Regions from separate parts of the Gilliamella sp. ESL0254 genome, predicted to be linked through region 1. Evidence: riboswitches for the same ligand, from Rfam matches in the RefSeq annotation. Region 1 holds a riboswitch; the other holds the start of a gene.

Region 1 (4,435 bases):
GGAACTAGTTTGCCAGACAGTATTTGCTGTGCCAATGGGTTTTCGATCTCTTGTTGGATTGCTCGTTTTAGTGGTCTTGCCCCATAAATTGGGTCAAAGCCGACTTTAGCAAGTTGTTCCAACGCTGCATCCGAGATATCCAATTGGTAACCACGTTCATCTAACCGTTTTTCAACATGTGCTAATTGAATTTTTGCAATCGCTTTGATGTTTTCTTGACCGAGTGGGTGGAAGACCACTGTTTCGTCAATACGATTGATAAATTCTGGTCTAAAGTGTTTAGCAACAACTGTCATCACTAGCGCTTTCATTTCGTCATAACTTAGATCAACTTGACCTTGAATTAGGTCAGATCCTAAGTTTGATGTCATAATTATGACGGTATTACGAAAATCAACCGTGCGACCTTGGCCATCAGTTAAGCGTCCATCATCGAGAACTTGCAGTAAGATATTAAAGACATCTGGATGCGCTTTTTCGACTTCGTCAAGTAAAATGACTGAATAAGGTCGACGTCTAACTGCTTCTGTTAAGTACCCGCCTTCTTCATAACCAACATAACCCGGAGGTGCACCAATTAAGCGAGCAACAGAGTGTTTTTCCATAAACTCTGACATATCTATACGCACCATGGCATCTTCGCTATCAAACATAAAGTTAGCCAGTGATTTGCAAAGCTCGGTTTTACCTACCCCTGTTGGTCCTAAGAATAGGAACGATCCAATTGGTCTGTTTGGATCTGAAAGCCCTGCTCGGCTACGGCGAATTGCATTAGCAACCGCTAATACCGCTTCGTTTTGGCCAATGACACGTTTATGTAAAGCATCTTCCATATGTAATAGTTTGTCTTTTTCGCTCTCAAGCATTCTAGAAACCGGAATACCTGTCGCTTTAGATAGCACTTCGGCAATTTCGTTATCGGTCACTTTGTTACGCAATAACTTCATGGTTTTGCCTTCTAACTGAGTTGCTGAAGCAAGTTTCTTTTCGAGCTCTGGTATTTTGCCGTATTGTAATTCAGACATTTTGCTCAAGTCGCCAGCTCGACGTGCTTGCTCTATTTCAGTACGCGCTTTTTCTAGCTCAGCTTTGATGCTTTGCGTGCCCGAAACAGCTGCCTTTTCTGATTTCCATTCTTCTTCAAGTGATGCATATTCCTTTTCTTTTTCGGAAAGTTCATCGTTTAACATCTCAAGTCGTTTTTTACTGGCGTCGTCAGACTCTTTTTTAAGCGCTTGTTGTTCAAGTTTAAGTTGAATGATGCGCCTTTCAAGTCGATCTAAAGATTCAGGTTTGGAATCCATTTGCATACGAATGCTGGATGCAGCTTCATCAATTAAGTCAATTGCTTTGTCAGGTAACATGCGATCTGAAATATAACGATGCGATAACGTTGCCGCAGCCACAATTGCCGGATCGGTAATTTGTACATGATGATGCAGTTCATAACGTTCTTTTAAGCCACGCAAAATGGCAATAGTATCTTCAACTGTTGGCTCAGCAACATAGACTTTTTGGAAACGACGCTCTAATGCCGGATCTTTTTCGATATATTGACGATATTCATCTAGTGTTGTTGCGCCCACGCAGTGCAATTCTCCACGCGCTAATGCAGGTTTTAGCATATTACCGGCATCCATTGCACCATCGCTTTTACCTGCACCAACCATGGTATGGATTTCGTCGATGAACAATATTATGCGACCTTCTTCTTTTGCTAAGTCTTTAAGCACGGCTTTTAACCGTTCTTCAAATTCACCACGATATTTAGCACCCGCAATTAATGCGCCCATATCTAGCGATAAAACGCGTTTATTCCGCAATCCTTCAGGCACTTCGCGGTTAACAATACGTTGAGCTAAACCTTCCACAATGGCGGTTTTCCCCACGCCTGGTTCACCAATTAATACCGGATTATTTTTAGTACGGCGCTGTAATACCTGAATTGTTCGGCGAATTTCTTCATCACGACCAATAACAGGATCAAGCTTACCTTGTTCTGCTCGTTGAGTTAAATCAATAGTATATTTTTTAAGAGCACCACGTTGATCTTCTGCATTAGGGTCGTTCACGTTATCGCTACCTCTTACTTGATTGACTGCTTGGCTAAATTTGTCTTTATTGACGCCTGATCTTTTAAGAATATCACTTAAGCTACCTTTGTCTTCTAAAGCGGCTAATATAAAGAGTTCTGATGATATATAACTATCGCCATTTTTTTGGGATAATTTGTCGCATAGATTTAATACACGAACAAACTCTTGTGATGGCATAACATCCCCACCCACACCTTGAACTTGGGGTAATCGATCAATGGCTTGCGTTAATTCTTGTTGCAAAACAGCGACATTTGCACCAGCAGTAGTCAATAATGGCGTTACACTGCTACCTTCTTGATTAAGCATGGCTGATAGAACATGCACAGGCTCTATATATTGATTGTCTTTACCTAATGCCATTGACTGCGCATCAGCTAAAGCTTGTTGAAACTTGTTTGTTAATTTATCTAACCTCATAGTATTTATCTCCTGAGCAATAGATTTGGATTCAATGCTTAACACATTCAACCCATTTGCATGTGATCTAAATGTGTGTTGCAATCTAAATTTCAAGAGCAAATTTAGAATATTTTTTATAAAATTTATACAGCAAGATCAGCAAATATTTAAAGCTTAACTAGCGTTAAAAATAAAGATGATCGCAATTCAATCAATTACCACTCAATGTTGTTTTAAATAAAACTTGCAAGATGACAACTCAGCTTTTATCTATTATATTAGCGCCTTTATTTTGTTAGGTTAGCTAACCGTGGTTCGTAACCCATCCCACGTAAAAAAACTAGGAATATAAAATGTTCAAAATAGCTAAAGAGTTTCAATTTGACGCCTGTCATATGCTAGATGGGCACAATAAAAAGTGTCACAATCTGCATGGTCATACTTATCGCTTATTAGTCGAAATTAGCGGTGATCTTATCGATACTGGTTCGAGTCAAGACATGGTCATGGATTATGCTGATCTAAAAATGATTGTTAAACAGCATATTATTGATCCACTGGATCACGCTTATCTTTACAACCAAAATAACCCAAATGAGTGCCGTATAGCCACGTTACTACAAGAAATGGAGCGCAAAATTTTTGCCTTTCCATGCCGCACTACTGCTGAAGCAATGAGCAAATTCATATTTGATTGCCTGTCGCAATATTTGCCTGTTTCGATGATCAAATTATGGGAAACGCCAACTTCATATTGTGAATATCATCGGAGCCAAAAATGATCGAATTTCGCATTGTTGAAATCTTCGAATCTTTACAGGGCGAAGGTTATAATACAGGCATGCCTGCTGTTTTTATCCGTTTTGCTGGGTGCAATTTAAATTGTGCTTGGTGTGATACTAATTTCCGCCAATTTACCCGGATTACGTTAGATACGCTGCTTGCTAGAGTGAGTGAATATAACAGCAAAAACATTATTATTACTGGCGGCGAACCGACTATGGTTAAAGCATTATCTCAATTGCTTGTACCATTAAAAAATGCGGGTTATTTTATTGCCATTGAAAGTAATGGACTTGGCAAAGTTGATCCGCTTATAGATTATATAGCTCTTAGCCCTAAGTTTTGTTATCGGTCACGCTATCAAGAAATAGTACAAACTACTGCCAATGAAGTGCGGATTGTTGCCGAAAATCATGCTGATTTTATCCCTTTTTGCCAATATATCGAAACTCAAATTCACGCCAAACGCTATTACCTTTCACCGTGCGAAAAAAATGGTGCGTTTAATATGTTTGAAACCATTGAACTATTGGGGAAAATCAACAAAGATCGCTTTGATAATAAATGGCTACTTAGTGTACAAAGCCATAAGTTTGCCAATATTGATTAGTCTTTTAAATTGAAGGAAACGGTTTTGCTATTAAATAGCAAAACCGCTTGGCATGCACTTTTTAATTACTCAGCACGCCAACTGTGCAGGGTGCTGTTCTTTGATAAATTATTTTTTATTTACACCATAAGTATCCCCACAGCCTAAGGATTAGAATCTAAGGCGTGGTGCAAAGGCCATAGTAGTTGTAAGAAGTTCTTTCTTTGCGCACGGTACCGCCGAGCGTGACATGGAACCCTGAGCCATTAATAACATCATCCGTCCAATAATAGAAGCTGTCAACGAAGTTCGCACCGACGTAATCAGACATGCGGCCCCATTCAGAGAAAAACCCAGCACCAATATGACGCATGTAAAAACCCTTAGACCCCCACGGAGTGGCCCCGTTTATACCTCCATAACATGGAAAAGCACTTGTGATACCACACCGATGGTTAGTCAAGTCCTTGATCTTAGGAAGACGATAACCTAACCTACTACACCAAGAGGAATGCTCAGGCTGCGTCGCTGCTCTATTGTTACGATTGACGAACCACTGTTTTAA
Region 2 (4,435 bases), 110 kb from region 1:
TACTAAATCCAGTAACATATCTAGTTTTGGGTCGTTCTCTAATTGTTCTAATTCTTGTTGTGGCGATAAAACTGTTTTAGCCGGTTTCGGTTGTTTAACCGGTTTTATTGCATTGCTAGCACTTTCAACAACTAATGAAATCGGTTTTTTACTGCCAATGCGTGGATCTTTGCTTTTGTTTGTCGAATTTTTATTTTTGTTATCATCTTGATTATTAAAGCGAGAGCCACTTGGTAAGCCTTTGTGCTTACGTTTGCGCTTTAGCTCACGAGACTCTTCATTAATCTCTTGACGGCTTTTTTTAGTTTTTTGTTTCGATTTATTCTTTAACATACAATCTCTGTTTAATATTAGGGTTAATCATTTAACCAGCGTATTTTATCAGTAAGTCTTAAATATAGCTATGATGAAGCAGTCATGCTAATTTAAGATTGTAAAAAAAGAGATTTATGTATAATCTGGGCCCAATAAATTTGTCAGATCGAATTAGAGAACAAAATAAAATGAAAAATCATTTGAGCCCTTATATGCAATTTAACCGTCAAGAATGGGCAAGTTTGCGTAACGCAGTACCGATGACGTTAACCCCTGACGAGTTAACTTCTTTACAAGGCATTAATGAAGACTTATCTATGGATGAAGTCAGTGACATCTATTTACCTTTATCAAGATTACTTAATTATTATATTAGTAACAGCTTTAGCCGGCAGGCGGTACTGTCTAAGTTTTTAGGCAAAAGTCACAAAATCCCTTATATCATTGGTATTGCCGGTAGCGTTGCAGTAGGCAAAAGCACAACTGCACGGGTATTGCAGGCATTGTTAACGCGTTGGCCAGAGCATCGTAAAGTAGCGTTAGTGACAACCGATGGGTTTTTATACCCCAATAAATGCCTTGAAGAGCGTGGGATAATGAACAAAAAAGGCTTTCCACAATCATATGATATTAAAAAACTGATCAATTTTGTTGCGGATATAAAATCAGGACAAGCTAACGTTAAAGCACCGGTGTATTCTCATCTGGTTTATGATATTGTCGAAGGTGAAGAAATGGTGATTGATAGCCCAGATATTTTGATTCTTGAAGGATTAAATGTACTACAAAGCACCTTGAATTATCCGCAAGCAAATAACCGTGTTTTTGTCTCTGATTATGTCGATTTCTCGATTTATGTGGATGCCGAGGTTTCGTTATTACATGATTGGTATGTGAACCGCTTTTTAAAATTTAGAGCCGGTGCATTTAGTGACCCCAACTCTTACTTTAACCACTACTCAAAACTGCCAGAACAAGAGGCTGTCAACATTGCTAATCGCCTTTGGCGTGAAATTAATGAGTTAAATTTGGTTGAAAACATCTTACCTACAAGAGAAAGGGCGAGTTTAATCCTGACTAAAGGTAAAAATCACAAAGTTGATTTGGTTCAATTAAGAAAATAGGGTAAAAGGGGGGAAATTGATATGAAATCAGTAATTCTAGTCATGACTAAAGTAACCATTATTACTTTGGCGAGTTTATTTTCGCTTGGTGCTTATGCTTCAGAACATTCTGAAGGATTAACGTGTGAAAGCAAAAAACAAACTATTGAAACACAGATTGATTATGCCAAAAAAAATAATAATTCTCACCAAGTTCAAGGGCTTGAAAAGGCATTACATGATGTCAATAATTATTGTTCAAATGATAAATTAGAAGAAAAATATAATAAAAAAATTCAAGAAAAGACAGATAAAGTTGTCGAAAGAACCCAAGAATTGAATCAGGCAAAAACAAAAGGTAATGAGCACAAAATTGCCAAACAACAAGCCAAATTAGCCGATGCCGAAAAAGAACTCAATGAAGCTAAAGCTGAATTAGCTAAATTTTATCAAGAATTAAAATTAAGATAAGCAGTAACAGATAGATTATTTACCCACTTTGCTTGCTTTTCCACCGTGTTTTTATCATTAACACTATCAATGGTTATTGTTGATGGTGCTAGTTTGATATTTTGTATTTTTTACCACACTAGACTTTTTTATTTAAAAAGAGTATGGTGTGCGGCTTGTTACGTGGTTCGTAAACCTCCCACGCTAAAAAACTAAGGAACATCATGAATAAAATTACACTACTAGGCGATCAGTCTGTTCGCTATCCTACAACCTATTGTCCTGAAATACTCGAAACGTTCGATAATAAACATCCGAATAACGACTATTTTGTTAAATTTAATTGCCCAGAGTTCACTAGCCTTTGCCCTATCACTGGTCAGCCTGATTTTGCGACGATTTATATTTCGTACGTACCCAATATCAAAATGGTCGAAAGTAAATCGCTAAAACTCTACCTATTTAGCTTTCGTAATCATGGTGATTATCACGAAGATTGCATTAATATCATCATGAAAGATCTGATTAAATTAATGGATCCTAAATATATTGAAGTTTGGGGCAAATTTACACCACGCGGTGGCATTTCGATTGATCCTTACGCCAACTATGGCAAATCAGGTACTCATTGGCAACAAGTTGCGGCTAATCGATTAGCTAATCACGATATGTATCCAGAAAAAGTGGATAATCGCTAATTTATAATCCATCCAAACAGGAACTTTTAATGCAGACTCGTAAAGCACTCGTTATATTTTCTGGCGGGCAAGACTCAACTACCTGCTTACTGCAAGCCATTGCCGATTATGGACGTGAAAACGTTCAGGCAATCAGCTTTCATTATGGTCAACGTCATGCAATTGAGCTTGAAAAAGCCAAATGGATCGCCAAAGATTTAGGTATAAAGCAAACTGTCATTGATACATCAGTTATCAAACAAACCACAAATAATGCGCTCATCGACGACTCACAAGAAATTCAAGCGGCTCAAGATGGCGATTATCCTAATACGTTTGTGGATGGGCGTAACATGCTCTTTTTACTTTTAGCTGGCTGCCATGCCAAACAGCAGGGCATTGCTGACATTATTATTGGTGTTTGTGAAACCGACTTTAGCGGCTATCCAGATTGTCGTGATATCTTTATTAAATCAATGAATGTATCGATGAATTTAGCCATGGACTATGCGTTTAATCTTATTACACCACTGATGTATTTAACCAAAGCACAAACGTGGGAAATGGCCGATAAACTGGGTTATCTTGATTATGTCCAACAACATACCCACACCTGTTATTACGGGGTTGATGGGGGATGTGGCAAGTGTCCTAGTTGTTTGCTGCGCGATAAGGGCTTGCAAGAATATATGGCCAGGGCTAGATAGATTTATTAATAACTGGGTTCTCTCACCCCATTAAAAAGGAAAAAAGATGTACTTACAGAATCATTTCGAATCGATAGAAAAAAACTTTACCCGTGGGCAACAGCAAAAAGCGCTTTACTGGTTGGCTTTTTTTCATATTTTAGTTATTGCTTCAAGCAATTATTTAGTCCAAATCCCATTTGATATTTTTGGTTTTCACACCACATGGGGGGCTTTCACTTTTCCATTTATCTTTTTAACCACCGATTTAACCATTCGAATTTATGGTGCAAGTTTGGCAAGAAAGATCATTTTTGTGGTGATGATCCCCGCATTGCTATTTTCATACCTTATTTCGGTGCTATTTTTTGAGACACATTGGGTTGGCTTTTCGGCATTGACCGAATTTAATAGCTTTGTATTTCGAATAGCGCTAGCCAGTTTTGCTGCTTATCTAGTTGGGCAATTGATGGATATCACTGTTTTTAACTATTTAAGAAAAAATAAATCATGGTGGGTGGCACCAACTGCATCAGCAATCTTTGGTAATGGTATTGATACTATTGTCTTTTTTGCTATCGCATTTTATCAAAGTAGCGATGAATTTATGGCAAATCATTGGACCGAAATTTCGTTAATGGACTATAGTTTTAAAATTCTAATTTGTGGGCTATTCTTTTTGCCACTTTACGGAATGATTTTAAATTTTATCCTAAAAAAATTAGTCTCAGCGCCTAAAAATAATTGATTATTAAACTCTAAAATTTATTGTCTCACCTTAACAAACATAAAGCTCATTATTATTTTGGTGAGTTTTATGTTTAATACTAAAAAATCACTCTTTATAATCAATTGTTTTTTAATGATCTATCTCAACTATTATTATAAAAAAACACACTAATATTTCACAACACTCAAAGGTCAAGATAGCCCTTTATCTGGTATCTGAATGCACCGAATCGGAAACACAAATTTGTCTGGAACAAATTTGAACATCTGAGCACAGCGAAGATGGCCTCGTAGAGGCGAGTATCAGGATGATACGAGTAGTGCCGCAGGCCACATTCTGCAGCCAAAGCGTGGGTTGTCAGGGAATTCGCTCTAATTCCCTTAGCTCGGACGTGGTCACTGTGGCTATTTTGTTCACTATAGGCCAAAACGTCCGAAACCTGCGCACTTAATTTATTCTATTCACCAACCCCAA

Evidence for each region. Region 1 has a riboswitch for preQ1 ahead of queD (6-carboxytetrahydropterin synthase QueD). Riboswitches for the same ligand answer to the same signal wherever they lie in the genome.
Region 2: another riboswitch for preQ1. It lies ahead of queF (preQ(1) synthase); the one in region 1 lies ahead of queD (6-carboxytetrahydropterin synthase QueD).

The regions. Positions count from the first base shown of each region.
Region 1 covers NZ_JAAEDU010000001.1:937,479-941,913, forward strand. The annotation lists gene clpB (ATP-dependent chaperone ClpB) at 1-2,516, opposite strand, end outside; PreQ1 riboswitch class I at 2,803-2,848, shown strand; gene queD (6-carboxytetrahydropterin synthase QueD) at 2,852-3,280, shown strand; gene GYX25_RS04430 (7-carboxy-7-deazaguanine synthase QueE) at 3,277-3,891, shown strand; gene GYX25_RS04435 (hypothetical protein) at 4,049-4,435, opposite strand, start outside.
Region 2 covers NZ_JAAEDU010000001.1:1,050,748-1,055,182, reverse strand. The annotation lists gene yihI (Der GTPase-activating protein YihI) at 1-333, opposite strand, end outside; gene coaA (type I pantothenate kinase) at 504-1,439, shown strand; gene GYX25_RS04890 (DUF1090 domain-containing protein) at 1,461-1,889, shown strand; PreQ1 riboswitch class I at 2,046-2,090, shown strand; gene queF (preQ(1) synthase) at 2,093-2,566, shown strand; gene queC (7-cyano-7-deazaguanine synthase QueC) at 2,596-3,252, shown strand; gene GYX25_RS04875 (7-cyano-7-deazaguanine/7-aminomethyl-7-deazaguanine transporter) at 3,299-3,979, shown strand.